DNA from 4 places in the Streptomyces sp. NPDC029836 genome. Region 3 is predicted to be linked to each of the others. Evidence: riboswitches for the same ligand, from Rfam matches in the RefSeq annotation. Region 3 holds a riboswitch; each other region holds the start of a gene.

Region 1 (7,790 bases), on a different contig from region 3:
ACCCCGGCCGGCGCGGCCGAGGCGGTCATGGAGGCCCTGACCGAGGACCGCCCCGCGTTCCGCATCCAGACCTCGCAGTGGGCCCGCGACTTCACCGGGACGAAGCTGGCCGACGGGGACGGTTCCGCCGTCCTCGGCATGACCACCGGGTGGGTGTCCTGACCGGAGCGGGTGCGACCGCGTCGCTGCGGCCACCGGCGGCCGAACTGTGCGCCGGGTGGAACCGGGGCATGATGGCGGGGGGCGGACCGCCCCCGAGCGGCCGCCGCCGGAGCCGCGCGTGGTGACGCGCCCGAGCCGGGAGGTGCCTCGTACGCATGGACGAATCGCAACGGGCCTGGATGGCCGTGGGCGGTGTCATCGCCGTCATCCTGTTGAACCTCGTGGCCATCATCCTGATGAACGTCCTGTGACGGAGCCCCCGCGCGACGAACTCCGCGATCGGCCCGCAGGGTCACTTCGGCGAGACGCCTGGCTCGTACACCCGCCAGTCCTCCTGAACCCGCGGGCAATGGCGCGGTCCGTCCGACCCCCGTACGGCAGGACCGTCGCCATCCACCTCAGCGGATCGACGGCGCCACCCTCTGCGGGGGGCGGCGCCGTGACCCGAACGACCACCACGCTAGGGCCGCCAACGAGCCCCGGTCGAGGACGGCACGCGCCGGCCGGAGGACCGCGCGCGCCACGGGGGACCGGCCGCGCCACGAAGGGGACACCCGACGCCGGCCTCCGGCGTGAAGTGGCCGAATCCCGCTGGTCTATGCTCAGCCCTCGTGGTCTCACACGCACACCAGGGGACGACCTCGTCCGCCCTCACCCGACTGAACGTCAAAGCCGCACAGCTGGTCGGCGTACCCCCACACACCTACGCCCACCTGCTGGGTCTGGCGCGCGAGCACCTCGACGACGACGCGTGCCGGACTCCCGCAGCCTCGATCATCCGCGTCCTGGAACTGACGACAGGCCACGCCTCGTGGACGGAGACCTCCCTGTTGATGGCGCAGGAGTCGGCCATCGGCACCCTCGGGGTCTGGGACTACCTGATCACCTCCGCGGCCACCCCGCTCGACGGCATCCGGGACGCGGCTGCCTATCTGTCCACCGTCCTCGACACCCGCACCGACAACCTGCGGATCGCCGAGGACGGTGACCGGATCACCATCAGTCACATCAACGAGTCCGACCTGTCCCACCCGGCCGCCTGCGCCGTCCGCTCGTACGCACTGGGCGTGTACCGGCGCCGGCTCGGCGAAGCCGCCCGCCGCGACCTCGTCCCCGTCCACGTCGCGCTGGCCGCCGAAACACCCCGCCGACACGACGCCCTGACCCGGCTGTACGGCACCCGCGCCATCGAGTTCGAAGCCCCGGTCAGCTCGATCACCTTCCTCGCCGCCGACCTCAAGGCCCCCAACCCGCATGCCCAGATCGGCCTTTCCGCCGTCCTGCGCGACCACGCCGACCGGACCCTCGCCTCGGCGATACCCCTGCGCGACTGGCTGGACCTCTTCCGCGCCGCCCTGGTCTCCGCCCACGACGAGGGCGCGCCGACGCTGACCGGCGTCGCACGGCGCCTGGCCCTCAGCACCCGAACCCTGCAACGCCGCCTGGACGAACACGGCACCACCTGGAGCACCGAGGTCGAAGCCGTACGCCGGGCCCACATCACCCAACTGCTCCACGACACCGACCTGACCTTCGACGCGGTCGCCACCCGCAGCGGCTACGCCGACGCCCGCGCCCTGCGCCGCGCGGTCCACCGCTGGTACGGCACCACCCCCGCCGGGCTGCGCCGCGCCGGCCGACTCCCCACCGGCCGAGTCCCCACCGGCTAGGACCCGCCTCAGCACTTGTCCGACCGCTCACGCGAGGAGCGTGTGAGGTCTTCGTGTGTCACCGGACCGCCCGGCCGGCCGTCACCAGGCCGCGGCGACCCGGTCGGCCGTGGTCACGTACCCGCAGCGGCCCGCCGTCCACTCCAGCGCCGTCCGGGTGAGGCCGGAGCAGGCCGGAGCACGTCGAAGCAGGTCAGGTCAAGGCTCGGAAGGGGCGACCCGACCCGGCGGACCGTCGAGGCCCGGATGCACGCTGATGAAGGGCACCCCGGTGCGTGGGTGCGCCATGACCTCTGCCTCCACCTCGTACACGTCGGACAGGAGTTCCGCCGTGAGCACCTCCCGCGGAGTGCCCGTCACGATCACGCGGCCGGCGGCCATCACGCAGATGCGGTCGCAGAAGGCGGCGGCGAGGTTCAGGTCGTGCAGGGCGACGACGGCCGTGACGCCGAGGCGCCGGACGAGTCGCAGGGCGTCGAGTTGGTGGCGCAGGTCCAGGTGGTTCGTCGGTTCGTCCAGCACCATCGTCCCCGTGCACTGGGCGAGCGCGCGGGCGATCAGCACCCGCTGCTTCTCCCCGCCCGACAGCCGGTCGAACGGCGCGTGCGCCAGCGCGCCCACGTGGAGCTCGTCCAACGACCGGGTGATGACGTCGCGGTCGGCGGCGTCATCGCCCGCGAAGGCCCGCTTGTGCGGGGTGCGGCCCATGGCCACCACGTCGTACACCGTCAACTCGAAGTCCCCGGACGTCTCCTGCAACACGGCCGCGAGCCGCTGGGCGAGCCGCTTGCCGGGCATCCGCCACACGTCGTCGCCGTCCAGCAGCACCCGCCCCGACGTGGGTCGCAGCGCCCGGTAGAAGGTGCGCAACAGCGTCGACTTGCCCGCCCCGTTGGGCCCGACCAGGCCCACCACCTCGCCGGGATCGGCCCGCAGGGACACCCGGTCGACGAGGACCTTGCCGCCCAGGACGACGCTGACTCCCTCGGCTTCGAGGGACCCGGGGGTTCCGGTCGTGCCGGTCGCCCCGGTCGCCCCGGTCGTCACGTTCGGCTTGTTCATCACCGCGCCGCCTTCCGTCGCATCAGCCAGAGGAAGAAGGGACCGCCGACCAGGGCGGTGAGGATGCCGACGGGGATCTCCTCCGGGCTCATGAGGGTCCGGGCGGCCAGGTCCGCGGCGATCAGGAACGCCGCCCCCAGGAGCGCGGCGGCGGGCAGCGCCCGCCGGTGGTCGGCCCCCACGAGCAGCCGCACCACGTGCGGCATGATCAGCCCGACGAAGCCGATCTGTCCGCTGACCGCGACGATCGTGCCGATCATCAGGGCCACCAGCGTGAACAGGGCGCCGCGGAAGCGGTGCACGTCCAGCCCGAGGGCCGCGGCCGCTTCCTCACCGGCCAGCAGGAGGTTCAGGGGACGGCAGAGGCCGAGCAGGACGGCCGTCCCGATCAGGACCGTACCGACCGGGATCCACACCGTCGTCCACGTGGTGCCGGCCAGGCCGCCGAGCATCCAGCGCAGGGCGGACTGCGTCTTGTGCGGATCGTTCGAGGTGACGATCAGGAAGCTCGCCACCGCCGACAGCACCTCGGCCGTCGCCACGCCCGCCAGGACCAGTCGTACCGTCGTCATCCGGCCGCCCGAGCGGGCGAGGAAGTAGACGGCGACCAGGGCGGCCAGCGCCCCGCAGAACGCCGCGATCGGCAGGGTGAACAGGCCGAACAGGCTCAGGTTCAGCACCACGACGAGCACGGCCCCTACCGAGGCCCCCGAGGACACCCCCAACAGCATCGGGTCGGCCAGCGGGTTGCGGACCAGCGCCTGCAACGCCATCCCGGCCACCGACAGGCCGGCGCCCACCACGCCGGCCAACAGCACCCGGGGCAACCGGACATCGACGACGATCGTCTCGCGCACCGGGGTCCACGTCGGCTCGACGAGAGCCGGGGCCACTTGGTGCAGCAGGATGCCCCACACCTGACCGGCGGGCACGCCGATCGAGCCGACCGCGATCCCGGCCGTCGCGGTGCCCGCCACCAGAACGCCCAGGAGCGCCAGCACGATCGGATAGGGCGCCCCCGCCCGCCGCCCCCGGACCGCCGCGGCCGGCGGGCGGACGCCCGCCTCCGCGGCCGGCCCGGACGCCACGGCCTTCACCCCGGTCACTGGACCCGGCCCGGGTGGAGCTGACGCGCCAGCGACTCCACGGCCGCCGGCATCCGCACACCGAGCACGGTGGACGACAGTGGCAACACCGCGAAGCGCTGGTTCTTGATCGCCGGTACCTCCTTCAGCGCCGGGTGCGCGAGCAGGAACTTCTTCTTGTCCTCGACCGATTGGTCGCCGTAGTCGTAGATCACGATGGCCTCGGGCGCGCGCTGCGCCACCTGCTCGAACGACACGTCACCGAAGGCCTTGTCGAGGTCGGCGAAGAGGTTCACCCCGCCGGCCCGACGCATCATCTCGTTGCCGATGCCCTTGCCGCCCGCGGTGAAGGCCGTCTTGTCGCCGCTGTCGTACACGAAGAGCTTGACCGGCGGCACGCCCGCGAGCTGCGACTCGACGCGGTCGAGGACCCCGTGCAGCTTCGTCACCTGCTGTTCGCCCCGCTCGGGCACCCCGAAGATCTTCGCGACGGTGCGGATCTCCGCGTCCATCGCGGCCGCGTCGACCGGACCGGTCGGGCACTCCTCGCTGTTGAGGTGCGTGTTGATCCCGACCTTGGTGAAGGCGGCGCGGCTACGGCCCTCCTTCTCGGCGAAGGTCGTAGACCATCCTCCGTAGACGAGGTCCGGTTCGGCCTGCAACAGGACCTCGAAGGAGGGGTATTCCTTCGACAGGACCTTCACGCTGTCGTACGCGCCCTGGTACTCGGGGAGGATCCGGTCGTCGAGGTAGCCGGTGCCGACCATCGACTTCTCCAGGCCGAGCGCCAGCATGATCTCGGTCGCGTGCTGGTTCAGCGAGACGGCCCGCTGAGGCGGACGCCGGTAGGTGGTCTTCACCCCGCAGTTGTCCACCGTGACGGGGAAACCCTTCACGGGCGCGGCCGACGAGGGGCCGGCGGCGGGCGCGCCGCCGCCTCCGCAGCCGGATACGAGTAGGGCCGCGGCGAGTGCGGGGAGCAGGGTCTTCGGGAGGTTGCGGGGCATGGGTGGGTCCTCTCACCGCGGATGGAACGGATGGTCTTCGACGCCGAGTGGGCCCCGTGGCACGACGGTTCGGGGTCCGGGCGTCGGACGTCGGGCGTCAGGCGTCAGGTCGCCACGTCTCGGGTTCGGTCGACGGCCCGAGGGGATCGCGGACGCGGCCCGTACGTCGGCGGGGGAGCGTGAGGAAGGCCACTCGTGTGCCGGGGGTCGGGAGCGTCGCGGTGACCGGGGACGGCAGGTGCCGTCCGGGGTGCGGGTGCCGCGTCTGCCACTGTTCGGTCGCCACCGCCGGCCTCTCGTCCCTGCCGGGCGGGCTGGCTGCGTGGCGATGCACTCCCGTGCACGGTCGAGCCGTGGGGGAGCTGCTGACGGCCACACCGTAGTCCGCGACGGCGTTCCTCGTGTACATGACTGCGCGCCAGGTGTTCCGACTCGCCCGGTGGTTGCCGGGCCTACGGTTGCGGGTCAGCGCCGGATTTCGACCGGCTTCCCCTGGTGCTGAGTACTTATCAGCCGGAGTGCAACACGACCCGGCCCGGGGCGTCAAGCCCGCGGGTGTCCCACCGTCGCCGCCGGCCGGCCGTGCGCGCCGCACGGCTGGCGATCTCCCGGTCACTCGGGTACCGTCCAGGGCCGCCACGTGCGCGAACGCGCCGCGCGGACCGCGCGCGGCAGCTCAGGAGCACCCGGTGGAGGCGGCTCGTACGCCGGATGCGCGTACGTCGGACACCCGGACGCCGGACACCCGGACGTCGGACACCCGGACGTCGGACACCCGTACGTCGGACACCCGGACGCCGGACACCCGTACGTCGAACAGGAGGGCCGGAACGCACCTGCGACGTTCCGGCCCCCGCTCGGGCCCACGCCCGCTGCTCGTCCCTCCGTACGACGGCGGGCAACCGCCGTCCCCGCCCGATGCGAGGTGTCAAACCGTACCGGCGGCGGTGGCGGCGACGGCAGCCCGGTGGACGTGCACCGATCGCTCCAGTTCCCGGACGACCTCGGCGGCGGAGGGCATCCGCCGCGCCTCGTCCCGCAGCCGCCCGGCGGCCTCGCGGTACGACGGGTCCGTGAGCAGGTCCTCGACGGCTCCGGCGACGTTCTCCGTCGTGTCGTCCTCCGGCAGCACCAGCCGGCCCGCCCCGTGCGCGGAGATCCGCGCGCCGTGCTCCTCCAGGCCCGGCATGCTCGGTACGAACACCTGGGGGACGCCGTTCGCCAGGCAGCTCAGAGTGGTGTTCCCGCCCCCGTGGTGGACCACCAGGTCACAGGTCGCGGCGAGGACGTCCACCGGGAGCCAGCCCGCGCGGCCGCCTGCCGGGAGCGTCGGCTCCAACGCGCGGGCCACGGCCTCCGGGGTCGCCACCAGCAGCTCCACGTCCAGCGACCCGACCTTTTCCACCAGGCCGCGCAACGGCTCGAAATGATCGCTCGGCGTCACCCGACTACCCGCGCTGACCAGCACGCGCGGCCGTCTCCCCTTGGTGTACATCCACGGCTCCAACGGAACCTGTGTGCTGTAGGCGATGTGACGCAGCGACAGCGCCGGGGGCGCGGTGAGGGGGCGCAGGCTCGGCGGCAGGACGCTGAGGGAGAAGTCCGGGGCGGGTGGCGCCTGGAGGCCGAGCGCCTCCAGTTCCGGAGCGAGTTCGGACTGCGCCCCGAGGTCGACGGAGAGCGGTTCGCCGATGTCGATCGCGAACCGCACCCAGGGCACGCCGGCGTGGTGGGCCGCGAGGGGGCCCGCGTAGGTCAGCACGTTCGAGACGACCAGGTCGGGCCGCCAGCGGTCCACGAGATCGATCAGGCCGGGCAGTGAACTCGCCGCCAGCCGGCCGAACATGCGGCCGATCGCGATGTTGCGCTCCGGTCCGTTCGCCGGCGTCGGGACGAGACGGCCCTGCCGGTCGTGCCGGCAGTCCTCGATGGTCCGCGGGGTGACGGGGACGGCCGGGATCCCCGAGCTGACGATGGCGGGCATCGTCACCTCGGGCCCGGTCATGATCACTTCGTGGCCCGCGTTGCGGGCCGCCTGGGCCAGCGGGATGTTGGGGAAGATCGTGCCGGCGCCGTTTCCGCCTACGAACAGTATTTTCATGACCGGATGCTCCGGCACGGATCTGGAACTCCGCTCGAAAGTGCGCACGCGCGCCGGCCGCCACCTCTCGGCCGGCCCGACCCTGCGCCCGTGTCCGGAACTCGACGTTCGTTCCAACGAATCTCCATCCGGATGGCGAAGAGTCGCGGCACAGGCGGGAGCCGATCCTCGCCGGACACGAGAGACACGAGAGAGAGGAACCTCAGTGCAGCGCAAGTGGAAGCTGACGGGCGGAGCAGTCGGTTCGTTGGGCCTCGCCCTGACCGCGATGTTGGCCGCGCCCGGTACCGCCGCCGCGACCGGGTCGCCCGCGGTCACGACGACCAGCACCCTCCCGTACGTCTGCCAGACCCGGCTCTCCGGTGAGTGGATACCGGTCGAGTACAGCCGTAACTTCACCACCACGGCGCCGGCCAAGGTCGCCCCGTTCCACACCTTCAAGGTCACGTTCGACTCGGCGCCGATCAAGGCCATCGCCGACTACAACAAGCTGCTGAACACCATCTCGTTCAACTACAAGGTGCCCGCCAACGCCACCGTCCTCAGCTACAAGTTGACCGGCGGCAGCAACCTCGGCACGGCCAACCAGTGGGTCGAGCGGACCGGCAACGACCTGCGCGTGAAGTCGGACGGCGAGTGGGCCGGCGGCGTCGAGTTCGACTTCCCGAACCTCGAAGTCACCCTGCGCGCCCCGGGCAGCGGC
Region 2 (7,790 bases), on a different contig from region 3:
GGCGGCGGACTGCTCGATGTTCCCGGCCGGGCTCTGCGCGGCGACGCAGATCTGCTCCAGCTTGACCCAGACGGCCCAGCTGCCGAGCGGAGTGAGGGTGGCCCGGGCGGGGCCGAGGGTGACGGCGTCGACGGCGGCGAGGCCGCCGAGCGCCCAGCGCAGCAGCCGGGCGAGGGGCAGGGGCCGGGACTCGGCGGGGGCGGCCTCGCCGGCCGCTTCCCGGGATCCGGCGGGCTCCCCCGCGTACGGCACCTCGCAGCGCTCGTCGCGCAGTTCGGTGACGCGCTGGTCGAGGAGGTCCAGCAGGTCGGGGACGGTGACGGGACCGGCCGACAGCTGGAGGAGGGACAGCAGCTGGGGCATCGCCTCGACGACCTCGGCGACGGATCCGGGGGCGATGTCGGCGGGGGCGGGGTGGACGAGGGACCAGGCGTCGAAGAGGGCCACCCAGCCGCGCAGGACGGCGGTGTCGTCCCGGTCCCAGGCGCGCAGGCGCCAGCCGGGTCGGGCGTGGCCGCCGTGCACCTCGACGAGGCCGGAGAGTCGGGCGCGGTCCCAGCCGACCCGGATCTGGCCGTGCGTCAGGCCCAGTTCCGCGGCGGCCCGTTCCACGTCGGAGGCGGGCAGCGCGCCCGCTGTCGCGGGGCGTCCGCCGTCGCCCGCCCCGAGGTTCAGCTCGGCCCAGCGGGCGAGCCGTACCGCGTCGGCGAGGGAGGCGCGGGCCCGGTTCGCCAGGTCCGCCGTGGCGGGGGTTCCCGCCGGTGGCCGGGGGGCCGGCCGGGTTCGCCGGTCGGTCACCGCCTTGCGCGCCGTGGCGACGGAGCGCGGGGAGACGAGTCGGAGTCTGGAGTCGCGAGCCAACTGCTCATCAGGCTTTCGGGACGTCACGGATGCAGTCTCGCCCGTCACTGGCCGAAAGCCCAAACGGAACCGGTCGTTTCCACAGGTCAAGCGATGGATGAACCGGGACAATCCGCCCGACGGGTCTCGTCCGGCACCCCCCTCATGTGACCGACGCCCGGCCGACCGTCAGACGAGGGGGGTGAGGAAGCGGCGCAGCGCCTCCTCGTACCCGGCGGGGTCGACGTTCCACATCGCCCCGTGCGGGGCGCCCCGCACGGTGTGCAGGGTGACCAGGTCGGGGCGGGCGGCGGCCAGTCGCCGGGAGGGCTCCCAGGGGGCGAGGGTGTCGTCGGGCCCGTGGAGGATCAGTACGGGGACGCGCAGGGCCGCCGGGTCCGCGCCCGGGGGACGGCGGTCGGCGCGCAGGCCCGCCCGGCCCTCGGCGGCCCGAACCGCGAGGGGGAGCAGCGGGCCGGGGGTGCCGCGGGCGGCGGCGAGGGCGCGCAGGGTGGTGCGCCAGTCCAGGACGGGCGAGTCCAGCACCAGTCCGGAGATCCGGTCGGCCAGGGCGGAGCGTTCGACGGCGTGCAGGGCCATGGTGGCCCCGGTGGACCAGCCGTGCAGGACGACCCGTCGGGCTCCGTAGCGCAGGGCGTAGCGGATGGCGGCGTCCAGGTCCCGCCACTCCGATTCGCCGAGGTGGCCGAGGCCGTCCGGGGCGGCGGGGGCGCCGAGGTCGCCGCGGTAGGCGAGGTCGAGGACGGGGAGGTGGTGGCGGTGCAGGAACGGCATGACCACCATCGGGTGCTCCCGGCCGGCGCCGAGCCCGTGGACGGTGATGACCCAGGTGTCCCGGGCGGCGGGCACGAACCAGGCGGGCAGCGCCCCGAGCTCGCCCGGCACGTCCACGTCGGCGTGGTCGAGGCCCAGGGCGGTGCGCGGGTTGCCCAGGTGCACCTGGGGGGTGAGCGTGACCCGGGCGCGCGGGGCGAGGCTGCCGTGGGTGACGGCGAGGAGGCCGCGCACGACGACGTCCGGTTCGTGCGGGACGTCGGGCAGGACCGGGCCGACCACGGCGTGCACGCCGGGCGCGGACAGGCCCCAGGTGCCGGGGAGCAGGGAGGCGAGCGATCGGGTGAGCGTCACCCGGCCCTCGCTGGTGGAATGGACGCTCAGCCGGGGCCCGCCGGGCAGCGGGCGCCCGGGTTCGGGCCGCAGGGCGGCGTCGGCGGCGTACCGGCCGGCCGCGACCGCGGCTGCTCCGGCACCGATCAGGGTCGTCGTGACGGCCGCTGCCGTCGCTGTCGCGGTACGCACGCCTTCAGTCTCGGGGCGTACCGGCGGGCGGGCCACCGGAGGTGATCCTTTCGCGCCGTCGTCCGGCAGGACCGGAACGCGAACGGGACTCCACCGGAACCCGGTCGCGGCGGTGGCCGGAGCGGATCCGACGGGCGCCGGAGAGGGGGCCCCGGCGCGTGATCTGAGTCTCTTCACCGCCCCGCCGGGCATGGACCGCCGGCGGAAATCCTTCCGGAAGAGGCGTGTTCGCCCCGCTCTGACGTGCATGAATCGCTATATTCGCGGAGGAACCGGGAGGTAGGTCCCGATCGTGACCCGCACCGAGACACCGCACCGCCCAACTCAGTTCACCTTCCGTTCATCCAGGTTGCCTACGGTCGCCGAGCCAATGACGTCAAACAGAAGCCTGGGTAAATGGAGCACATAACGCTTCTCCTCGGGATCGTGATCATCACCGCTCTCGTGTTCGACTTCACGAACGGTTTCCACGACACGGCCAACGCGATGGCCACCACCATCTCGACCGGCGCCCTCAAGCCCAAGACCGCGGTCGCCATGTCCGCCGTGCTGAACCTCGTCGGCGCTTTCATGTCCGTGGAGGTCGCCAAGACGATCTCCAAGGGCCTGGTCAACGAGGAAGGCATTCAGCCGGAGGTGATCTACGCCGCCCTGGTCGGCGCGATCCTCTGGAACCTCGTCACCTGGCTGGTCGGACTGCCCTCCAGCTCCTCCCACGCCCTCATGGGTGGCCTCATCGGCGCCGCGGTCGCTTCCGCCGGCCTCGACGCGGTCAACGGCAGCGTCGTCGTGACGAAGGTGCTGATCCCCGCGATCGCCGCCCCGCTCGTCGCCGGTGTGGCCGCCATGCTGGCCGCGAAGCTGACGTACAAGCTGGGCAACCAGGTCGGCGAGAAGACCTCCGCCAAGGGGTACCGCGCCGGTCAGATCGCCTCGGCCGGTCTCGTCTCCCTCGCGCACGGCACCAACGACGCGCAGAAGACGATGGGCATCATCACCCTGGCGCTGATCGCCGGCAACGCCCTGCCCGCCGGCGCCAACCCGCCGGTCTGGGTCATCGTCTCCGCCGGTCTGGCCATCGCGATGGGCACCTACCTGGGCGGCTGGCGCATCATCCGCACCATGGGCAAGGGCCTCACCGACCTCCAGCCGCAGCAGGGCTTCGCCGCCCAGACCTCGGCCGCGAGCGTCATCCTGGCCTCCTCCACCCTCGGTTTCTCCCTCTCCACCACCCACGCCTGCTCCGGCGCCGTCATGGGTGCGGGCCTGGGACGCAAGGGCGGCGTGGTCCGCTGGTCCACCGCCACCCGCATGTTCATCGCCTGGGGCCTGACCCTGCCGGCCGCCGCGCTCGTCGCGTCCGTCGCCGAACTGGTCATGCGCACCGGTGACATCGGGATCGCCGCCGTCACGGTCTTCCTGGTCGCCTCCTGCTTCGCCATCTGGGTCATCTCCCGCCGTCAGGTCGTCGACCACACCAACGTCAACGAGCTGGAGACCCCCGGCGCGACGGACGAGCCCGGTGTCGTCACCACGGCCATGGCCGCCGTCACCGTCCCGCCGACCACCGCCGCGGCCGGTACCACCGCCGCCGTGACCGACGAGGACCTCAAGGCCACCATCCCGGCCTCGACCACGACCCCCGCGGCTCCGGCCGCGGCGGTCTGACCCCGAGAACGACAGAGGAATCAGCGGTATGAAGATCGACTGGGCATCACTGGGCTCCGTCTTCGGAGTCAGCCTCACCGCCACGGTCGCCCTCGTGGCCCTGTTCACCCTGGGCCTGGTGGGCCTGTCCAAGCACGAGGCCGCCACCGAGCGCGGTGGCGCCGCGGTCATGGCCCGCAGCGGTGCCTACGCCTGCTTCGCGCTCTGCGCGGCCGCCGTGTCGTACGGGATCTACCTGATCGTCGCCTGAGACGGTGCGTCCGAAGCTCCCTCCGGTCTCCGGGGGGAGCTTTCGCATGCCCCGGCGCACACCCCGCCCCGCCCCCCGTCCCGCACCCGCCCCAGGTCAACGGCAAGTTGACGGGCGTTCGCGGTGCGTGGTGGACTGCGCGAGCCAATACGGCGGCATGGAAGAGGAAGTCCGGTGCGAATCCGGCGCGGTCCCGCCACTGTCACCGGGGCGCACACACCGTGCGCGCCCCGGGAGCCAGGAACTCTCGCCGCCGGACACGTCGAACCAGGGCGCGGACCCTGAGTGAGGACATACCTGCCACCATGCGTGCCGATCGCGTCTTCGCGTACGGCGCCACGGCGGGCCTGATCGGCGACCGGATCCTCGGGGATCCGCGCCGAGGGCACCCCGTGGCCGCCTTCGGGAGAGCCGCCGCCGCCGTCGAACGCGCCCTGTGGCGCGACGACCGCGCCCGCGGCGTCCTCCACACCCTGGTGTGCGCCGGAGGCGCGACCGCCGTCGGCGCACTGGCCGCCCGCGCCGTGCGCGCGCGGCCCGCGGCCGCCCGCGTCGCCCTGACCGCCGCGGCCACCTGGGCCGTCGTCGGGGGCACCTCGCTGGGGCGGGAGGCCCGTGCCATCGGCGGGGCGCTCGCCGTCGGGGACACCGACGTCGCCCGCGAGCGGCTGCCCCACCTGTGCGGCCGCGACCCCCAGTCCCTGGACGGGCAGCAGATGGCCCGGGCCGTCGTGGAGTCCGTCGCCGAGAACACCTCCGACGCGGTCGTCGGGGCACTGGTGTGGGGAGCCGTCGCCGGGGTCCCCGGGCTGCTGGCCTTCCGCGCCGTGAACACCCTGGACGCCATGGTGGGCCACAAGTCGCCCCGCCACCTGCGCTACGGCTGGGCCTCCGCCCGCCTCGACGACGTGGCCGGCTGGCCCGGGGCCCGCTTGACCGCGCTCGCCGCCGTCGTGGCCGGTCCCGACCGGCGGGGAGCCGTCCGCGCCTGGCGCGCCGACGCCGCCGCCCACCCCAGCCCCAACGCCGGACCGGTGGAGGCCTCCTTCGCGGGGGCGCTCGGCGTCCGGCTCGGCGGAACCCTGTCCTACGGCGGCCGGACCGAGCACCGCGCCGTGCTCAACGGGGAGACCGGGCGGCCCGTGGAGGTCGCCGACATCGAACGGGCCGTGCGCCTGTCGCGGCGGGTGACCTGGCTGGCGCTGGGCGCCTGCGTCGCGGCCCGGCTGCTGGTGGCCCGTACCGGGCGGAAGGGGCGGCGCGGATGAGCGGCGCGAGGCGCGGCGGCGGAATGCTGGTCGCCGGCACCACATCGGACGCGGGCAAGAGCGTGGTCACGGCGGGCATCTGCCGGTGGCTGGTCCGCCAGGGGGTGAAGGTGGCCCCCTTCAAGGCGCAGAACATGTCGCTGAACTCGTTCGTGACCCGTGAGGGCGCCGAGATCGGCCGGGCCCAGGCCATGCAGGCCCAGGCGGCCCGGGTGGAGCCGACGGCCCTGATGAACCCGGTGCTGCTCAAGCCCGGCAGCGACCGCAGCAGCCAGGTCGTGCTGCTCGGCAAGCCGGTGGGCGAGATGAGCGCGCGCGGGTTCTTCGGCACGGCGGGCCCCGACCGGCTCCCCGGGTCGCCCGTGTCCGGCGGTCACCGGGAGCAGCTCCTCGGCGTCGTCACGGACTGCCTGGAGCAGCTGCGGGGCACGTATGACGCCGTGATCTGCGAGGGGGCGGGGAGTCCGGCCGAGATCAACCTGCGCCGGACCGACATCGTGAACATGGGCATCGCGCGGGCCGCGCGGTTCCCCGTCGTCGTGGTCGGCGACATCGACCGGGGCGGCGTGTTCGCGTCCTTCTTCGGGACCACCGCGCTGCTGTCCCCCGAGGACCAGTCGCTGATCGCCGGCTACCTGGTCAACAAGTTCCGGGGTGACGTATCCCTGCTGGAGCCCGGCCTGGAGATGCTGCGCGGGCTCACCGGGCGGGCGACGTACGGGGTGTTGCCGTTCCGGCACGGGCTGGGCATCGACGAGGAGGACGGGCTGCGGGTGTCGCTGCGCGGCACCGTGCGGGAGTCCGTGGTGGCCCCGCCGGTCGGTGAGGACGTGCTGCGGGTCGCGGTGTGCGCGGTGCCGCTCATGTCGAACTTCACCGACGTCGACGCCCTCGCCGCCGAACCGGGCGTGGTCGTACGGTTCGTGGACCGGGCCGAGGAGCTGGCCGACGCCGACCTGGTCGTCGTACCGGGCACGCGCGGCACCGTGAAGGCGCTCGCCTGGCTGCGGGAACGGGGGCTCGCCGACGCGCTGCTGCGGCGGGCCGCCGAGGGTCGGCCGGTGCTCGGCATCTGCGGCGGCTTCCAACTGCTCGGCGAGCACATCGAGGACGAGGTCGAGTCGAAGGCCGGCGCGGTGGACGGCCTCGGGCTGTTGCCCGTACGGGTCCGCTTCGCCCGGGAGAAGACCCTGGCCCGGCCGGTCGGCTCGGCGTTGGGCGAGCCCGTCGAGGGGTACGAGATCCACCACGGCGTGGCCGAGGTGCTGGGCGGGGATCCGTTCCTCGACGGCTGTCGCGTCGGCGCCGTGTGGGGCACCCACTGGCACGGCTCGCTGGAGTCGGACGGCTTCCGGCGGGCCTTCCTGCGCGAGGTGGCCGCGGCCGCCGGGCGCCGGTTCGTGCCCGCCCCGGACACCTCGTTCGGGCTGCTCCGCGAGGAACAGCTCGACCTGCTGGGCGACCTGATCGAGGAACACGCCGACACCGCCGAGCTGTTGCGGCTCGTCGAGTCGGGCGTCCCGGACGGGCTGCCGTTCCTGCCGCCGGGTGCGCCGTGACGGCCCCGCGCCGGGACCGGCCCCGGACGCACCGGGAACACAAGACCCCCATGGCCGACGGCCGGCGCGGCGCGACGGGCGACCGGCACAGTCCACTCGAAGGAGTGATCAGCGGATGAGCAGCACCCACTTCCCGTTCACGGCGGTGGTCGGGCAGGACGACCTGCGGTTGGCGCTCCTGCTGAACGCCGTCAGCCCGGCGGTCGGCGGCGTGCTCGTGCGCGGTGAGAAGGGGACCGCCAAGTCCACCGCCGTGCGCGCGCTCTCCGCGCTGCTGCCGCAGGTGGACGTCGTGCCCGGCTGCCGGTTCTCGTGCGCGCCCGCCGCCCCCGATGCGGCCTGCCCGGACGGCCCGCACGAGCCCGGACCCGGCAGCGCCCGTCCCGCGCGGATGGTGGAGCTTCCGGTCGGCGCCTCGGAGGACCGGCTCGTCGGCGCCCTCGACATCGAACGGGCCCTGTCCGAGGGCGTGAAGGCCTTCGAGCCGGGCCTGCTCGCCGACGCGCACCGGGGAATCCTCTACGTCGACGAGGTCAACCTCCTGCACGACCACCTCGTGGACGTTCTGCTGGACGCCGCCGCGATGGGCGCCTCGTACGTGGAGCGCGAGGGCGTCTCGGTGCGCCACGACGCCCGGTTCCTGCTCGTCGGCACCATGAACCCCGAGGAGGGCGAGCTGCGCCCGCAGCTCCTGGACCGGTTCGGGCTGACCGTGGAGGTCGCGGCGTCCCGCGAACCCGCCCTGCGCGTCGAGGTGGTCCGCCGCCGGCTCGCGTACGAGGACGATCCCGCGGGCTTCGCCGGCCGCTGGGCCGGGGACGAGCGCGAGGTCCGGGCCCGGGTGGTGGCCGCGCGGGCCCTGCTCCCGAAGGTGGTGCTGGACGA
Region 3 (7,790 bases):
GCCACCTGCCAGGTGCGGGTGCGGGAGCCCGGGTTGTACAGGGCGAGCACCAGGTCGGCGGCGGCCGCGGCGCGCAGCCGCTCCGCGATGACCTCCCACGGCTTGAGCCGGTCGGACAGCGAGATGGTCGCGTAGTCGTGACCGAGGGGGGCTCCGGCCGCGGCGGCCGCCGCGTTGGCGGCGGTCACCCCCGGCAGGACCCGTACGGGCACCTCCGCGTACTCGGGCTGCGCTGCCACTTCCAGGACGGCGGTGGCCATGGCGAAGACGCCCGGGTCCCCGCCGGAGACGACGGCGACCCGCTTGCCGCGCCGGGCGAGGTCGAGGGCGAACTCGGCCCGCTCGGACTCCACCTTGTTGTCGGAACCGTGCCTGACCTGGCCCGGCTTGGCGGGGATCCTGTCGAGGTAGGTCGTGTACCCGACGAGCACCTCGGCGTCGGCCAGCGCCCGCCGGGTCTCGGCGGTGATCCACAGCGGCCCGGCCGGGCCGGTGCCGACGACGGCGACCTCGCCGGGGCCGGACGGCACGCTGCCCGGGTTGCCGATCCGGCTGGGCACGACGGCGACGGCGAAGTACGGCACCGACTCCGGGTCCGTGTCCGCCAGCAGGCCGGTGCGTTCGCCCTCCATGGTGGCGCGCTCCACGTAGCGGGCCTCGGCGAGCCGGCCACTGTTCTCCATGGCCCGCCGGACCGTGGGGAAGGTCCGGCCGAGCTTCATCACGACGGCCGAGTCGGTGGCGGCGAGCCGGGCCGTCAGCTCCTCCTCCGACAGGGTGCCGGGCAGGATGGTCAGTACTTCCTCGCCCTCGACGAGGGGGGTGCCGAGCCGGGCGGCGGCGGCGCTCACCGAGGTGACCCCGGGGATCACCTCGGCCTCGTACCGGTCGGCGAGACGCTTGTGCATGTGCATGTAGGAGCCGTAGAAGAGCGGGTCGCCCTCCGCGAGCACCGCGACGGTGCGGCCGGCGTCCAGGTGCGCGGCGAGGCGGGCGGCGGAGGCCTCGTAGAACTCCTCCATCGCGCCCTGGTAGCCGCCGGGGTGGTCGGTGGTCTCGGTGGTGACCGGGTAGACCAGCGGTTCCTCGACGTGGTCGTCGCGCAGGTGCTTCGCGGCGATCGAGCGGGCGATCGAGCGGCCGTGGCGGGCGCTGTGGTAGGCCACCACGTCGGCCTGGGCGATCACTTCGACGGCGCGCAGGGTCATGAGGGACGGGTCGCCGGGGCCGAGCCCGACGCCGTAGAGGCGTCCCTTGGTCGGTGCGGTGCTCATTCGGCCACGCTCGCGATGGCGTTGACGGCGGCGGCCGCGATGGCGCTGCCACCGCGTCGGCCCCGCACGATCAGGTGGTCGAGGCCCGAGGGGTGCGCGGCGAGGGCGTCCTTGGACTCGGCGGCGCCGATGAAACCGACGGGCACGCCGATGACGGCGGCCGGGCGCGGAGCGCCCTCCTCGATCATCTCCAGCAGCCGGAACAGGGCGGTCGGCGCGTTGCCGACGGCGATCACGGAGCCCTCCAACAGGCCCCGGTCGCGCCAGACTTCGAGGGCGGCGGCGCTGCGCGTCGTGCCCATCCTCGCGGCGAGTTCCGGTACGGCCGGGTCGGAGAGGGTGCAGATCACCTCGTTGTCGGCGGGCAGCCGCTTACGGGTGACCCCGCTGGCGACCATCTGGACGTCGCAGAGGATCGGCGCGCCGGCCTCCAGGGCGGCGCGGGCCCGCAGCACGACCTCGGGGGTCCAGCCGAGGTCCTGGGGGAGGTCGGTCATGCCGCAGGCGTGAATCATGCGCACCGCGACCTGGGCGACCGAGGCGGGCAGCCCGGAGAGGTCCGCCTCGGCGCGGATCGTGGCAAAGGACTGGCGGTAGATGGCCGCGCCGTCCTTCTCGTACTCGAACACGGTGTACTCGCTCATTTCTTCACTGTCTTCACTGCGGCGGTGAGGGGCTGTTGTCATGACTGTTGCTGCTGCTGTTGCTGCCGTGTACCGCTGTCGCCGTCGCCGGGCCTGCTGTCGCGCGCGGCCTTGAGTGCGGCCGCCAGGCCGTGGCGAGGGACCGGTACGGGGTCCCGTCCGTGCACGGAGAGCGCGTACGCGTCGGCGGTCGCGACGAGGTCCACCCAGGCGGCGCCGCGCGGGTGCCCGCACCGGCGCTCGCAGCCGGACCAGTGCACGGGCAGCGCTCCGGCCGACCCGGCCACGACCGCGCGCGCGTCGGCCCGTACGTCGGCCAGGGATTTGGCGCAACCGGGCCGCCCGGTACAGGCGGTGACGGACTGCCAGGGATCGTCGGCGGCGACGACCAGGCCGGCCGCCTCGATCAGGGCGGCGCCGCCGCCGAGCCCGGTGGTGCTCACCGACGGCAGCACGACGGTCCGCCAAGGAGTGACGCGCAGGCCGCCGTCCCCCTGGGAGGCGACCTGTACGAGCACCTCCCACTGGCCGGCGTCGAACCGACCCAGGGGCGGCAGCACGCACAAGGGGGTCGACTCCCCCGCGCCGCTGCCCCAGGGGCGGGGCGGCGGCGCGTACGGCAGGCGCACCTCGGGCACGGGGCGGGCCTCGATGCCGGCGACGGCCAAACGCCGACCCAACTCGCTCTCGTCCAGCCCGAGTTGCGCGGGCAACTCGGCCACCCGCCAGGCTCGGGTACCGGCGGAGGCGGCCGCGTCCAGGAAGTACTCGGCGGCCAGCAGCGCCGCCCGGGGAGCGTCGCCGGCGGCGACGTCGAGGGCGCCGTCCGCCGCGCCGAGACGGATCAGCGCCCGGCCCGCGGGCAGGGCGAGGGCGGTCACGTCGGGGTCGAGGGTGGCGACGTCCCCGCGGCCGTCGTCGAGGGCGAACAGGAACCGCCCGGACAGGGCGGCCGCGCGGGTGCTCGCGCACAGCAGCCGGTCCAGTTCCCCGACCCACGGCGTGACGTCGGGCCGCCCGTCGTCGAAGAGCCCGGACACCGGGGTGGCCACGATGTTGCGCACGCGTTCGTGGGTGGGCGCGGGCAGCAGGCCGGCCGCCGTCAGCAGCTCGGCGAGTCCCGCGCCGCAGGTCTCCGTCAGGCCCCGGAGCTGGACGTTGCCGCGCGAGGTGAGTTCCAGGTTCCCGTCCCCGAACCGGTCGGCGGCGAGCCCGAGCGCGGCGGCCTGCTCGACCGTGAGCAGCCCGCCGGGGATCCGGACGCGCGCCAGCAGCCCGTCGTCCGCCGCGTGCAGACGCAGCGCGCCGGGGCAGGCGTCACCGCGGTCCCGTATGACGGGTTCGTCCCGCGATGCGACGGAAGGGGACTGGGGCATGGCCGCGAGCATACCCACGATTGCCCACCCCCGACCTGTGTCCGTCACCACCCCCACCCCCCGGACCAGCCACGACCCGCACCCGGACCAACCCGCCCGCCCCACCCGCGCCCCCGCCCCCGGACCCCCGGCGGAGCAACACGTCACCCCCGCTGCCGGCCAGGGACCCGGCCGCCTAGGATGACCTTCCGACGGACCGTTCGGCCCGTCGTCGCCGAGGACGGCGACATGGGAGGAAGCCCGGTGCGAATCCGGCGCGGTCCCGCCACTGTGAACCCCGCGGAGCGATCGGCGGGGTGAGTCAGGAACTCCCGCTGTCCTCACTGCCCGGGGCGCGGAAACCCCGAGGAAGGCCTGCCGCCGCATGATCCTGTTGCTGTCGACGTCCGACACCGATCTGCTGAGCGCCCGCGCGGCGAACGCGGCGGACGCCCCGGTCCCGTACCGGTTCGCGAACCCCTCCCGCCTCCCCCTGGACGACCTCCCCGGGCTCCTCGAAGGCGTCGACCTGGTCGTCGTACGCCTCCTCGGCGGCCTGCGCGCCTGGCAGGAGGGCCTCGACCTGCTCCTGGCTCCCGACCAGACCCGTCCGGTGGTCGTGCTCACCGGCGAACAGGCCCCGGACGCACAGCTGATGGAGGCGTCCACCGTCCCCATCGGCATCGCCGCCGAGGCGCACGGCTACCTCGCGCACGGCGGACCGGCCAACCTGGACCAGCTCGCCCGCTTCCTCTCGGACACGGTCCTGCTGACGGGTCACGGCTTCGAGCCGCCCGCCGCCTCCGCGACCTGGGGCCCCCTGGAGCGCACCCCGGGCCGCACCACCGGCCCGCTCGTCGCCGTGCTGTACTACCGCGCGCACCAGATGAGCGGCAACACCGCCTTCGTGCACGCCCTGTGCGAGGCCGTCGAGGCCCACGACGCGCAGGTGCTGCCGCTGTACGTGTCCTCCCTGCGCACCCCCGAACCGGAGCTGATCGCCGCTCTGCGGTCGGCGGACGCGGTCGTCACGACGGTGCTCGCGGCCGGCGGCACCCGCCCCGCGACCGCCTCCGCCGGCGGCGACGACGAGTCCTGGGACGCGGGCGCCCTCGCCTCGCTCGGCGTACCGATCCTGCAGGCCCTGTGCCTGACCGGCTCCCGCGGCACCTGGGAGGAGAACGACGAGGGGCTGTCCCCGTTGGACGCCGCGACGCAGGTCGCCGTCCCGGAGTTCGACGGCCGGCTGATCACCGTCCCGTTCTCCTTCAAGGAGATCGACGAGGACGGCCTGCCCGCCTACGTCGCCGATCCCGAGCGCGCCGCCCGCGTCGCCGGGATCGCCGTGCGCCACGCCCGGCTGCGGCACATCGACCGGCGCGACAAGAAGGTCGCCCTGGTCCTCTCCGCGTACCCCACCAAGCACTCCCGCATCGGCAACGCGGTCGGCCTGGACACCCCGGCCAGCGCCGTGGAGCTGCTGCGCACCCTGATCGCCGGCGGCTACGACTTCGGTCCCGCCGACGGGATCCCGGGCCTGGTCTCCGGCGACGGCGACGAGCTGATCCGTGCGTTGATCGAGGCGGGCGGCCACGACCAGGACTGGCTGACCGAGGAGCAGTTGGCCCGCAACCCGGTCCGCATCCCGGCCGCCGACTACCGGCGCTGGTTCGCGCAGCTGCCTGCGGAGCTGCGCGAGAGCGTGGAGCGGCACTGGGGCGAGGCCCCCGGCAGCATGTTCGTCGACCACTCGGCGAACCCGGAGGGCGACATCGTCCTGGCGGCGCTGCGCCGCGGGAACCTGCTGATCCTGATCCAGCCGCCGCGCGGCTTCGGCGAGAACCCGATCGCGATCTACCACGACCCGGACCTGCCGCCGTCGCACCACTACCTGGCCGCGTACCGCTGGATCCAGGCCCGGGAGCAGGACGGCGGCTTCGGCGCCGACGCGATGATCCACCTGGGCAAGCACGGCAACCTGGAGTGGCTGCCGGGCAAGAACGCGGGCCTGTCCGCGTCCTGCGCGCCCGATGCCGCGCTCGGTGACCTGCCGCTCATCTACCCGTTCCTGGTGAACGACCCGGGCGAGGGCACGCAGGCCAAGCGCCGCGTGCACGCCACCCTGGTCGACCACCTGGTGCCGCCGATGGCGCGCGCGGAGTCGTACGGCGACATCGCCCGGCTGGAACAGCACCTGGACGAGTACGCGCAGATCTCGGCGATGGACCCGTCGAAGCTGCCGGCGATCCGGGCGCAGATCTGGACCCTGATCCAGGCGGCGAAGCTGGACCACGACCTGGGGCTGGAGGAGCGTCCGGACGACGACGGCTTCGACGACTTCCTGCTGCACGTCGACGGCTGGTTGTGCGAGGTCAAGGACGCCCAGATCCGCGACGGGCTGCACGTGCTGGGCGGCGCGCCGACCGGTACGGCCCGGGTGAACCTGGTCCTGGCGATCCTGCGCGCCCGCCAGATCTGGGGCGGGACCACGGCCCTGCCGGGTCTGCGCGAGGCGCTGGGCCTGGACGAGTCCGCGGCGACGCGGACCTCGGCCGACGCCGTCGAGGAGCAGGCCCGCGCGCTGGTGCAGGCGATGGAGGACGCGGACTGGTCGCTCGACGCGGTCGCCGGCGTGACGGCGGGCCACTCCGCGGACGTGGCGGCCGTACTGGACTTCGCCGCGCGCGAGGTCGTGCCGCGCCTGGCCGGCACGACGGACGAGATCGCCCACGTGGTGTCCGCGCTGGACGGCGCCTTCGTCCCGGCCGGCCCCTCGGGCTCGCCGCTGCGCGGCTTGGTCAACGTCCTGCCGACGGGCCGCAACTTCTACTCGGTGGACCCGAAGGCCGTCCCCTCGCGCCTGGCGTGGGAGACGGGTCAGGCGCTCGCGGAGTCGCTGCTGACCCGCTACCGCACGGACAACGGCGAGTGGCCGGCCTCGGTCGGCCTGTCCCTGTGGGGCACCAGCGCGATGCGGACGGCCGGCGACGACATCGCCGAGGCCCTGTCGCTGCTGGGCGTGCGGCCGGTGTGGGACGAGGCCTCGCGCCGCGTCACCGGCATCGAGGCGATCCCGCTCGCCGAGCTGGGCCGCCCCCGCATCGACGTGACACTGCGCATCTCGGGCTTCTTCCGCGACGCGTTCCCCCACGTCATCGGTCTCCTGGACGACGCGGTGCGGCTGGCGGCCTCGCTGGAGGAGCCCGCCGAGTCGAACTTCGTACGCGCCCACGCCCAGGCCGACCTGGCCGAGCACGGTGACGAGCGCCGCGCGACGACCCGCATCTTCGGCTCCCGCCCGGGCACCTACGGCGCGGGCATCCTCCAGCTGATCGACTCCCGCGACTGGCGCACGGACGCCGACCTCGCGGAGGTCTACACGGTGTGGGGCGGGTACGCGTACGGCCGCGGCCTCGAAGGACGCCCGGCCCGGGACGAGATGGAGACCGCGTACAAGCGGATCACCGTCGCGGCGAAGAACACGGACACCCGCGAGCACGACATCGCGGACTCCGACGACTACTTCCAGTACCACGGTGGCATGGTGGCCACCGTCCGCGCGCTGCGCGGCACGGCCCCGGAGGCGTACATCGGCGACTCCACCCGCCCGGAAACGGTCAAGACCCGCACCCTGGTCGAGGAGACCTCCCGCGTCTTCCGCGCCCGCGTCGTCAACCCCAAGTGGATCGAGGCGATGCGCCGCCACGGCTACAAGGGTGCCTTCGAGCTGGCGGCGACGGTCGACTACCTCTTCGGCTACGACGCCACGACCGGCGTGGTCGCCGACTGGATGTACGACAAGCTGACGGAGACGTACGTCCTGGACCCGACGAACCGCGCCTTCCTGGAGGAAGCCAACCCCTGGGCCCTGCACGGCATCGCCGAGCGCCTGCTGGAAGCGGAGTCCCGCGGCATGTGGGAGAAGCCGGACCCGCAGATCCTGGAATCCCTGCGCCAGGTCTACCTGGACACCGAGGGCAACCTGGAGGGCGAGGCGGAGTAACCACCGCCGCTGCGGCGGCACGCGGGTCTTCGGCCCGCATGCCGCCGATCCCCGCGGACGGTGCGTCTCCCCCGCCGGGCCGGGGCGCGAGGTCAGACCGGCGGCATCAGGTCGCTGTCACTGACGGTGTACGCCAGCAGGGGGTAGGTGAAGTCCGACGCGTCGTTCTCCCGGCGCCGCAGCCGGTAGAACTCGCGCCGCTGCTCGTCGTCGGCCGACAGGAGCCGCTCGCCCTGCGGGAGGTACGCCTGTCCGTCGCGGTACCGGACGAAGGTCTTCGACGTTCTGAAGGTCACACCCAACCATCGGTTGTCCGCCGTCCCGACGGGCGCGTCCCAGACGATCCGGTGCTTGAGCATCCGGTTCGAGGCGACGGAAAACGCGACGACGCCGTGGTGGGTGAGGGGGATCTCGACCTTCTCACCACCGGCTTCCTTCGATTCGAAGATCAGCTTCCTCGGCGTGCCCGCTTCGGGATGTTCGTAGCAGGAGAAGACGGCGATGAACGAATCGT
Region 4 (7,790 bases), on a different contig from region 3:
GCTTGTACAGCGTCAGCACGAGGTTGTTCGAGACGATCGAGTCGCCCGTCGCGAAGAACGCGACCAGCCGGCCGATCATGTGCTGCTCACCGGGCGTCAGCTTCGCGAGGTCCGCGACGTCCGAGTGGAGGTCGACCTCCTCGACGGTCCAGGTGTTCTTGATCGCGTCCCGGTAGCGCTCGTAGAAGTCCGGGTAGCGCATCGGGCGGAGCGTCAGCTCGAAGCCCGGGTCCAGCAGGTTCTTCTTCTTGTCGGTGGTGCTCACTGGCAGGCCTCGCACGATTCGGGGTTCTCAAGGGAGCAGGCCAGCGCCTCCGCGTCGGTCACGGCCTGCGGGAGCGCCGCGGGGGCGGCGGCCTGCGCGGCGCGGGCGATCTTCGTTGCCGGGCGCGAGCGCAGGTAGTACGTGGTCTTCAGGCCCTGCTTCCAGGCGTACGAGTACATCGAGCTGAGCTTGCCGATGGTCGGCGTCTCCAGGAACAGGTTCAGCGACTGGGACTGGTCGAGGAACGGCGTACGGGCGGCCGCCATGTCGATCAGCCCGCGCTGCGGGATCTCCCACGCGGTCCGGTACAGCTCGCGCACCTCGGCCGGGATCCAGCCGAAGCCCTGCACGGAGCCGCTGGACTCGCGCAGCGCCTCGCGGGTCTGCGCGTCCCACACGCCGAGCCGCTTCAGCTCGCTCACCAGGTACGCGTTGACCTGGAGGAACTCACCGCTGAGGGTCTCGCGCTTGAAAAGGTTGGAGACCTGCGGCTCGATGCATTCGTACACGCCCGCGATCGAGGCGATCGTCGCCGTGGGCGCGATGGCCAGGAGCAGCGAGTTGCGCATGCCGGTCTTCGCGACGCGGGCGCGCAGGGCGTCCCAGCGCTCGGGCCAGTTCAGCTCGACGTCGTAGTGGTCCGGGTGCAGGACACCGCGGGCGGTACGGGTCTTCTCCCAGGCCGGGAGCGGGCCGCTGCGCTCGGCGAGGTCGCAGGAGGCCTCGTACGCGGCGAGCATGATGCGCTCGGAGAGCTTCGTGGACAGCGCCTTCGCCTCGGGGGAGTCGAAGGGCAGCTTCAGCTGAAAGAAGACGTCCTGGAGGCCCATCGCGCCCAGACCCACCGGACGCCAGCGGGCGTTGGAGCGCCCGGCCTGCTCGGTCGGGTAGAAGTTGATGTCCACCACGCGGTCGAGGAAGGTCACGGCCGTGCGGACGGTCTCGTCCAGGCGCTCCCAGTCGATCTCCCCGCCGTCGGCCCCCCGCACGACGAAGGCGCCCATGTTGATCGAGCCGAGGTTGCAGACGGCCGTCTCGCCGTCGTCGGTGACCTCGATGATCTCGGTGCACAGGTTCGAGGAGTGGACGACCGAGCCCGGCTCGGCGGTCTGGTTCGCCGTGCGGTTGGAGGCGTCCTTGAAGGTCATCCAGCCCTGGCCGGTCTGCGCGAGGGTGCGCATCATCCGGCCGTACAGGTCGCGGGCGGGCATGGTCTTGCGGGCCAGGCCGTCCGCCTCGGCCTTGCGGTAGGCGGCGTCGAAGGCGTCGCCCCACAGGTCCACGAGTTCGGGGACGTCGGCGGGGGAGAACAGCGACCACTGGCCGTCGGAGTTCACCCGGCGCATGAACTCGTCCGGCACCCAGTGCGCGAGGTTCAGGTTGTGCGTGCGGCGCTGGTCCTCACCGGTGTTGTCGCGCAGCTCCAGGAACTCCTCGATGTCCGCGTGCCAGGTCTCCAGGTAGACGGCGGCGGCGCCCTTGCGCCGGCCGCCCTGGTTCACCGCGGCGACGGAGGCGTCGAGGGTCTTCAGGAACGGGACGATGCCGTTGGAGTGGCCGTTGGTGCCGCGGATCAGGGAACCGCGGGCGCGGATGCGGGAGTACGACAGGCCGATGCCGCCGGCGTGCTTGGACAGGCGGGCGACCTGGTGGTAGCGGTCGTAGATCGAGTCCAGCTCGTCCAGCGGGGAGTCCAGCAGGTAGCAGGAGGACATCTGCGGGTGCCGGGTGCCGGAGTTGAAGAGCGTGGGGGAGGACGGCAGGTAGTCGAGGCGGCTCATCAGCCGGTAGAGCGAGGCCACTTCCTCGACGGCCTGGACGCTGTCGTCCGCGGCGAGACCGCAGGCGACGCGCAGCATGAAGTACTGCGGGGTCTCGATGACCTGGCGGGTGATCGGGTGGCGCAGCAGGTAGCGGCTGTGCAGGGTGCGCAGGCCGAAGAAGCCGAAGCGGTCGTCGGCGCCCTCGGCGAGGGCGTGCTCGACCAGCGAGTTCAGCCGGGCGGCGTGGGCCGCGACGAACGCGGCCGTGCGGTCGGCGATCAGGCCCTCGCGGTGGCCGACGGCGACGGACCCGGCGAACGAGGAGGAGCCCTGGCCCGCGGCCTCGTCGGCGACGGCGAGGGTCAACAGCCGGGCGGCGAGGCGGGAGTACGCCGGGTCCTCGGAGATCAGACCGGCCGCGGCCTCGGTGGCCAGCCCGCGCAGTTCGGCCTCGTCGGCGACGGAGCTGCGGCCGCGCAGGGCGGCGGCGGCGACCCGGCCGGGGTCCGTGTCGGGCAGGTCGGCGGTGAGTTCGGTGAGGGTGCGCAGCAGTGCGGTCCCCGGGCCCTCGGGCGCGAGCGCGGCCTCGTTGGCGGACTGGGCGGACTCGGCGCGCGGTGCGGCGGGCGCGATGGTCACGGGGGGAGCTCTCCCTCACTCGGCCCGGTCTTCGACGGGGCGGGGAGAGCGGGCGCACGCGGGAAGGCCACGCACCGGCCCGGACAGGGCAGGCGGTACGTGCACCGCGTGGCGTCCACCGGCCCAACCGCGAGGCCCGGACGTGTCGGCACCCGGTTCGGTCGAGCCGGGCGCGCTGTCGGCAGGTCCTCGGACTTGCGGACGCACCAATGGGTGCACTTCATACCGTTGCGGGACAGTTCCGGATTCGCACCGGATTCCCCTGCGGCGACAGCAGGCATGAGCATACATGTGGGGGCGGCCCGTTGCGGTAGCCCCCACATGTTGTGTCGGGGTGGCTACTGCTCGGGTGCGTACAGCTCCAGGGCGTAGGTGATCAGCGGCACCGTGGGCATCGGGGACCAGTCCCGGGTGGGGGTGCGGACGAAGCCCAGCCGGCCGTACAGCCGGTGCGCGGCCGGCATCTGCGGCTGGGTGGACAGCACCAGCCGGGTCACTCCGGGAAGGGACCTGGCCCGCTCGGCGCAGGCCCGTACGAGGGCCTCGCCGGCGCCCTTGCCCCGGCCGGCGGCGGCCACCGCGAGCATCCGGAACTCGGCCTCGCCGGGGCCGGCTATGTCGGCGAGCGGGCTGCCCGGCGGGGCGAACGTCACACCGCCCAGCAGGCGCCCGTCGAGCACGGCGACGAGCACCTCGCCCTCCCCGGCGCGGCCGGCGACGTCGCGCAGCGCGCGCTCGTAGGAGCCGTCGGGGTTGCCGTCGAGCAGACCGTCCCCGAGGTAGGCCAGCGCGGTGATGTCGCCCAACTCTTCGTACTCGGCGGGGAGCGCCGCCCTGATCGTCATGTCCATGCGTCGAGTGTGCGGGACGGACGCGGGGCCCGGGCGACCCGCTCACGCGGAAGGGCCCCGCCGGGGGTGGCGGGGCCCTTCCCAGGGGTGCTCAGCAGCAGCGGAAGCCCTCGCGGGGGTCCGCCTCGCGGGCGTCGGTGCGGGCCCGTTCGAAGGCGCGGCGGGTCATGACCCCGGCCTGCGGGTCGTGGGCCCGGGCGTGGGCGACGTAGCGGTCGTACGCCGCCTCGCCGGAGAACTCCCGTACGTAGTACCGGGCCTTCGCCAGCGCCTCCCGCAGTCCGCCCACCGCGCGCGCGGTGTTCACGCGACGGGCTCCTTGACCTTGCCGCCGCCGCTGTCGAGGCCGGCCGCCGCCAGTTCGGCCTTCTCCTCGGCCGTGGCGATGAGCCCGGCCGGGGCGACGATCTTCGACTCGGACCACGGGACCTCGGAGAGGCGGACCGACTCGGGGTGGGCGATCGCCCTGAAGCAGGTCCGGCCCGCGTCCACCAGCACGATGATGATGAGGACCGCGAACAGCACCGACAGGACGCCGTCGACCGTGGCGTTGGTGACCACGGTGTGCATCTCGTCCATGGTCTTGGCGGGCGGCAGCACCTTGTCGGCGTCGATGCCCGTCTGGTACTTGTCGCGCTGGGCGAAGAAGCCGACCTTGACGTCCTCGGAGAAGATCTTCTGGTAGCTGGCGGTGAGGGTGACGGCCACGTCCCACGCCAGCGGGACCCCGGTGACCCAGGCCCACTTCAGTCGCCCGGACTTCACCAGCAGGGTCGTGCAGACGGCCAGCGCGACCGCCGCGAGCAGCTGGTTCGCGATGCCGAACAGCGGGAACAGCTGGTTGATGCCGCCCAGCGGGTCCTTGACGCCGACCCACAGGAAGTAGCCCCAGCCGCCGACGACGACGGCGCTCGCGAGCCACACGCCCGGCTTCCAGCTGACGTCCTTGAAGGACTTGTTCACGTTGCCGAGGGTGTCCTGGAGCATGAACCGGCCCACGCGGGTGCCCGCGTCGACCGTGGTCAGGATGAACAGGGCCTCGAACATGATGGCGAAGTGGTACCAGAACGCCTTCATGCCGGCGCCGCCTATGACGGCCGAGAAGATCTCCGACATTCCGAGTGCGAAGGTCGGCGCGCCACCCGTACGGGAGAGCAGGCTGCTCTCCTCCACGTCCTTCGCGGCCTGCGCGAGGGCGTCCGGGCTGATGGCGAAGCCGAAGTTGGAGACGGCCGCGGAGGCGGTCTCGACCGTGGTGCCGATGACGCCGGGGGGCGAGTTCACGGCGAAGAAGAGGCCGGGCTCGATGATGCAGGCGGCGATGACGGCCATGATGGCGACGAACGACTCTGTGAGCATGGCGCCGTAGCCGATGACCCGGACCTGGGTCTCCTTCTGGATCATCTTCGGGGTGGTGCCGGAGGCGACCAGGGAGTGGAAGCCGGACAGGGCCCCGCACGCGATGGTGATGAAGACGAAGGGGAACATCGAGCCGGCGAACACCGGTCCGTCACCCCGTGCCGCGAAGTCGGTGACCGAGGGCATCTGCAGCGTCGGCATCGCGATGACCACGCCCAGCGCCATGAGCGCGATCGTGCCGACCTTCATGAAGGTGGACAGGTAGTCGCGGGGCGCGAGCAGCAACCACACCGGCAGCACCGAGGCGACGAAGCCGTAGGCGATCATCCAGACGACCAGCGTCTCCTTCTCCAGGGTGAAGGTGTCCGCCCAGGAGGACTCGGCGACCCAACCGCCCGCGACGATGGCGAGCAGCAGCAGCGCGACGCCGATGGCGGAGACCTCGGTGACCCGGCCCGGCCGCAGCACGCGCAGGTACACGCCCATGAAGAGGGCGATCGGGATGGTCATGCCGATGGAGAAGACGCCCCAGGGGGAGTGCGCCAGGGCGTTGACGATGACGAGGGCCAGCACCGCCAGCAGGATGATCATGATGGCGAACACGGCGACCAGGGCGGCGGCTCCGCCCACCGGCCCTATCTCGTCCCGGGCCATCTGGCCGAGCGAACGGCCGTCGCGGCGAGTGGAGAAGAACAGCGTCACCATGTCCTGGACGGCGCCGGCGAAGATGACGCCGACGACGATCCAGATGGTGCCCGGCAGGTAGCCCATCTGCGCGGCGAGCACGGGACCGACGAGCGGACCCGCGCCGGCGACGGCCGCGAAGTGGTGGCCGAAGAGCACCCGACGGTCGGTGGGATGGAAGTCGACACCGTTGTCGAGGCGTTCGGCGGGGGTGGCCCGGGTCTTGTCGACCCTCAGGACGCGCCGCGAGATGAAGCGCGCGTAGAAGCGGTAGCCGATGGCGTACGAGCCCAGCGCGGCCGCGAGCAGCCAGGCGGCCGAGATCTCCTCGCCCCGCGAGAGGGCCAGCACGCCCCAGCCGATGGCTCCGATCAGGGCCACGAGCGCCCACACGGCGATTTGCTGAGGGGAGAGGCGGCCCGACGGAGAGGGCGAGTCGGGCCTGCCGCCCGGGCTCGCCGCACCTCCCGGTGGTGGAGTCCGGTCTGTCCCTGTTGCGTCCGGTTCCGGCATGATCCTCGTCCCCTCGTCGATCATCTGCTGAAGCGCAGGGAATCTACGGGGGCTTGACCGCTGGACGTAAGCCCCCGTCCGCATAGCGGTACGAGCGTCCACCGAGGATCGAACGGGAGTCAACCGGTGATCACGAAGCGGGCCTCTGAAGACGGGCAACGAACTTGTAACGGTCGCCGCGATATACCGAACGTACCCATTCGACCGGTTCCCCGTCGGCGTCGAGCGAGTGCCGCGAGAGCATCAGCATCGGCAGTCCGACGTCCGTGCCGAGCAGTCCGGCCTCCCGAGGGGTCGCCAGGGAGGTCTCGATGGTCTCCTCCGCCTCCGCGAGGCGGACGTCGTACACCTCGGCGAGGGCCGTGTAAAGAGAGGTGTACTTGACGAGCGAACGGCGCAGCGCGGGGAAGCGCTTGGCCGACAGGTGCGTGGTCTCGATGGCCATGGGCTCGCCGCTCGCGAGCCGCAGCCGCTCGATGCGCAGGACCCGTCCACCGGTGGAGATCTTGAGCAGGCCGGCGAGGGTGTCGTCGGCCGTCACGTACCCGATGTCGAGCAGCTGGGACGTCGGCTCCAGGCCCTGGGCCCGCATGTCCTCCGTGTACGAGGAGAGTTGGAGCGGCTGGGAGACCTTGGGCTTGGCGACGAAGGTGCCCTTGCCCTGGATCCTCTCCAGCCGGCCCTCGACGACGAGCTCCTGAAGGGCCTGCCGGACGGTGGTCCGGGAGGTGTCGAACTCGGCCGCGAGCGTGCGCTCCGGCGGGACCGGCGTGCCGGGGGGGAGCGTTTCGGTCATGTCGAGCAAGTGCCGCTTGAGCCGGTAGTACTTGGGCACGCGTGCCGTCCGAGTGACTGCCCCGCCTTCCGGCTCCGTGGTCGCCCCTTCGGTGGCCATCGCCGCCCGCCTTCCCGACTCCAGTTTCGCTGCCGTCACCGGCTCCTCCGATATGTGCGGTCACATCGTGACACGGGAGGGAGGACAGGCCTCCTCCCTCCCCCAGGTGTCGGTCCGATAACGGACCGAGCACCCGCTCATTAGACCCTTGACACCCCTAAAGGTCTAGGCCAAGCTCCAGCTACTGGTCTAAACCAATCTGGATCGGATCCCGGCCCCACGGGCAGTACTTGGTACGTCACCGCGGTGGGCGAGGGAAGTTGCAGGCAGCATCCCTGAGGAGGGTGGCGTGAAGCGCAAGCTCATCGCGGCGGTCGGAGTCGCGGGCATGGTTATCGGCCTCGCGGCGTGTGGCGACGGTGCCGACGACAAGGCGAAGACCGAAGCATCGGGTGGCGCGGCCAAGGAGATCACCGTCTGGGTGATGGACGGTTCCGCACCGAAGGCCTGGATCGACGAGGTCAACAAGGAGTTCTCGGCCAAGCACCCCGGTGTCACGGTCAAGGTCGAGGAGCAGAAGTGGACCGGCATCCAGGAGAAGGTCACCACGGCCCTTTCCGAGAACACCCCGCCGGACGTCATTGAGCTCGGCAACACCCAGACCGTCGGCTACGCCGTCACCGGTGGCCTCGCCGACCTGTCGGGCGACAAGTCCAAGCTCGGCGCCGACGCCTGGTCGAAGGGCATGACGTCCTCCGCCGAGGTCGACGGCAAGCTCTACGCCGCCCCGTGGTACGCCGCCAACCGCGTCGTCGTCTACGACAAGAAGGCCTACGAGAAGGCCGGCGTCACCGTCCCGAAGACCCGCGACGAGTGGGTGG

What was found. A riboswitch is a leader RNA that binds a small molecule or an ion and turns the genes downstream of it on or off. The one in region 3 is predicted to bind cobalamin.
Region 1: another riboswitch for cobalamin. It lies ahead of ACZ4XJ_RS03465 (ABC transporter substrate-binding protein); the one in region 3 lies ahead of cobN (cobaltochelatase subunit CobN).
Region 2: another riboswitch for cobalamin. It lies ahead of ACZ4XJ_RS06060 (cobalamin biosynthesis protein); the one in region 3 lies ahead of cobN (cobaltochelatase subunit CobN).
Region 4: another riboswitch for cobalamin. It lies ahead of ACZ4XJ_RS18255 (ribonucleoside-diphosphate reductase subunit alpha); the one in region 3 lies ahead of cobN (cobaltochelatase subunit CobN).

What each region holds. Positions count from the first base shown of each region.
Region 1 covers NZ_JBVHZI010000001.1:725,581-733,370, reverse strand. The annotation lists gene ACZ4XJ_RS03485 (SDR family oxidoreductase) at 1-162, shown strand, start outside; gene ACZ4XJ_RS03480 (AraC family transcriptional regulator ligand-binding domain-containing protein) at 774-1,832, shown strand; gene ACZ4XJ_RS03475 (ABC transporter ATP-binding protein) at 2,031-2,894, opposite strand; gene ACZ4XJ_RS03470 (FecCD family ABC transporter permease) at 2,894-3,982, opposite strand; gene ACZ4XJ_RS03465 (ABC transporter substrate-binding protein) at 3,997-4,986, opposite strand; cobalamin riboswitch at 5,391-5,518, opposite strand; gene ACZ4XJ_RS03460 (glycosyltransferase) at 5,915-7,087, opposite strand; gene ACZ4XJ_RS03455 (hypothetical protein) at 7,293-7,790, shown strand, end outside.
Region 2 covers NZ_JBVHZI010000002.1:55,471-63,260, forward strand. The annotation lists gene ACZ4XJ_RS06040 (hypothetical protein) at 1-798, opposite strand, end outside; gene ACZ4XJ_RS06045 (alpha/beta hydrolase) at 1,030-2,160, opposite strand; gene ACZ4XJ_RS06050 (inorganic phosphate transporter) at 2,557-3,828, shown strand; gene ACZ4XJ_RS06055 (hypothetical protein) at 3,857-4,078, shown strand; cobalamin riboswitch at 4,193-4,347, shown strand; gene ACZ4XJ_RS06060 (cobalamin biosynthesis protein) at 4,384-5,346, shown strand; gene ACZ4XJ_RS06065 (cobyric acid synthase) at 5,343-6,905, shown strand; gene ACZ4XJ_RS06070 (putative cobaltochelatase) at 7,021-7,790, shown strand, end outside.
Region 3 covers NZ_JBVHZI010000024.1:34,567-42,356, forward strand. The annotation lists gene ACZ4XJ_RS35415 (precorrin-2 C(20)-methyltransferase) at 1-1,274, opposite strand, end outside; gene ACZ4XJ_RS35420 (precorrin-8X methylmutase) at 1,271-1,918, opposite strand; gene cobG (precorrin-3B synthase) at 1,957-3,294, opposite strand; cobalamin riboswitch at 3,492-3,618, shown strand; gene cobN (cobaltochelatase subunit CobN) at 3,659-7,276, shown strand; gene ACZ4XJ_RS35435 (alpha-ketoglutarate-dependent dioxygenase AlkB family protein) at 7,369-7,790, opposite strand, start outside.
Region 4 covers NZ_JBVHZI010000005.1:383,534-391,323, forward strand. The annotation lists gene ACZ4XJ_RS18250 (ribonucleotide-diphosphate reductase subunit beta) at 1-265, opposite strand, end outside; gene ACZ4XJ_RS18255 (ribonucleoside-diphosphate reductase subunit alpha) at 262-2,667, opposite strand; cobalamin riboswitch at 2,831-2,954, opposite strand; gene ACZ4XJ_RS18260 (GNAT family N-acetyltransferase) at 3,006-3,518, opposite strand; gene ACZ4XJ_RS18265 (YbdD/YjiX family protein) at 3,610-3,807, opposite strand; gene ACZ4XJ_RS18270 (carbon starvation CstA family protein) at 3,822-6,074, opposite strand; gene ACZ4XJ_RS18275 (GntR family transcriptional regulator) at 6,205-6,969, opposite strand; gene ACZ4XJ_RS18280 (extracellular solute-binding protein) at 7,259-7,790, shown strand, end outside.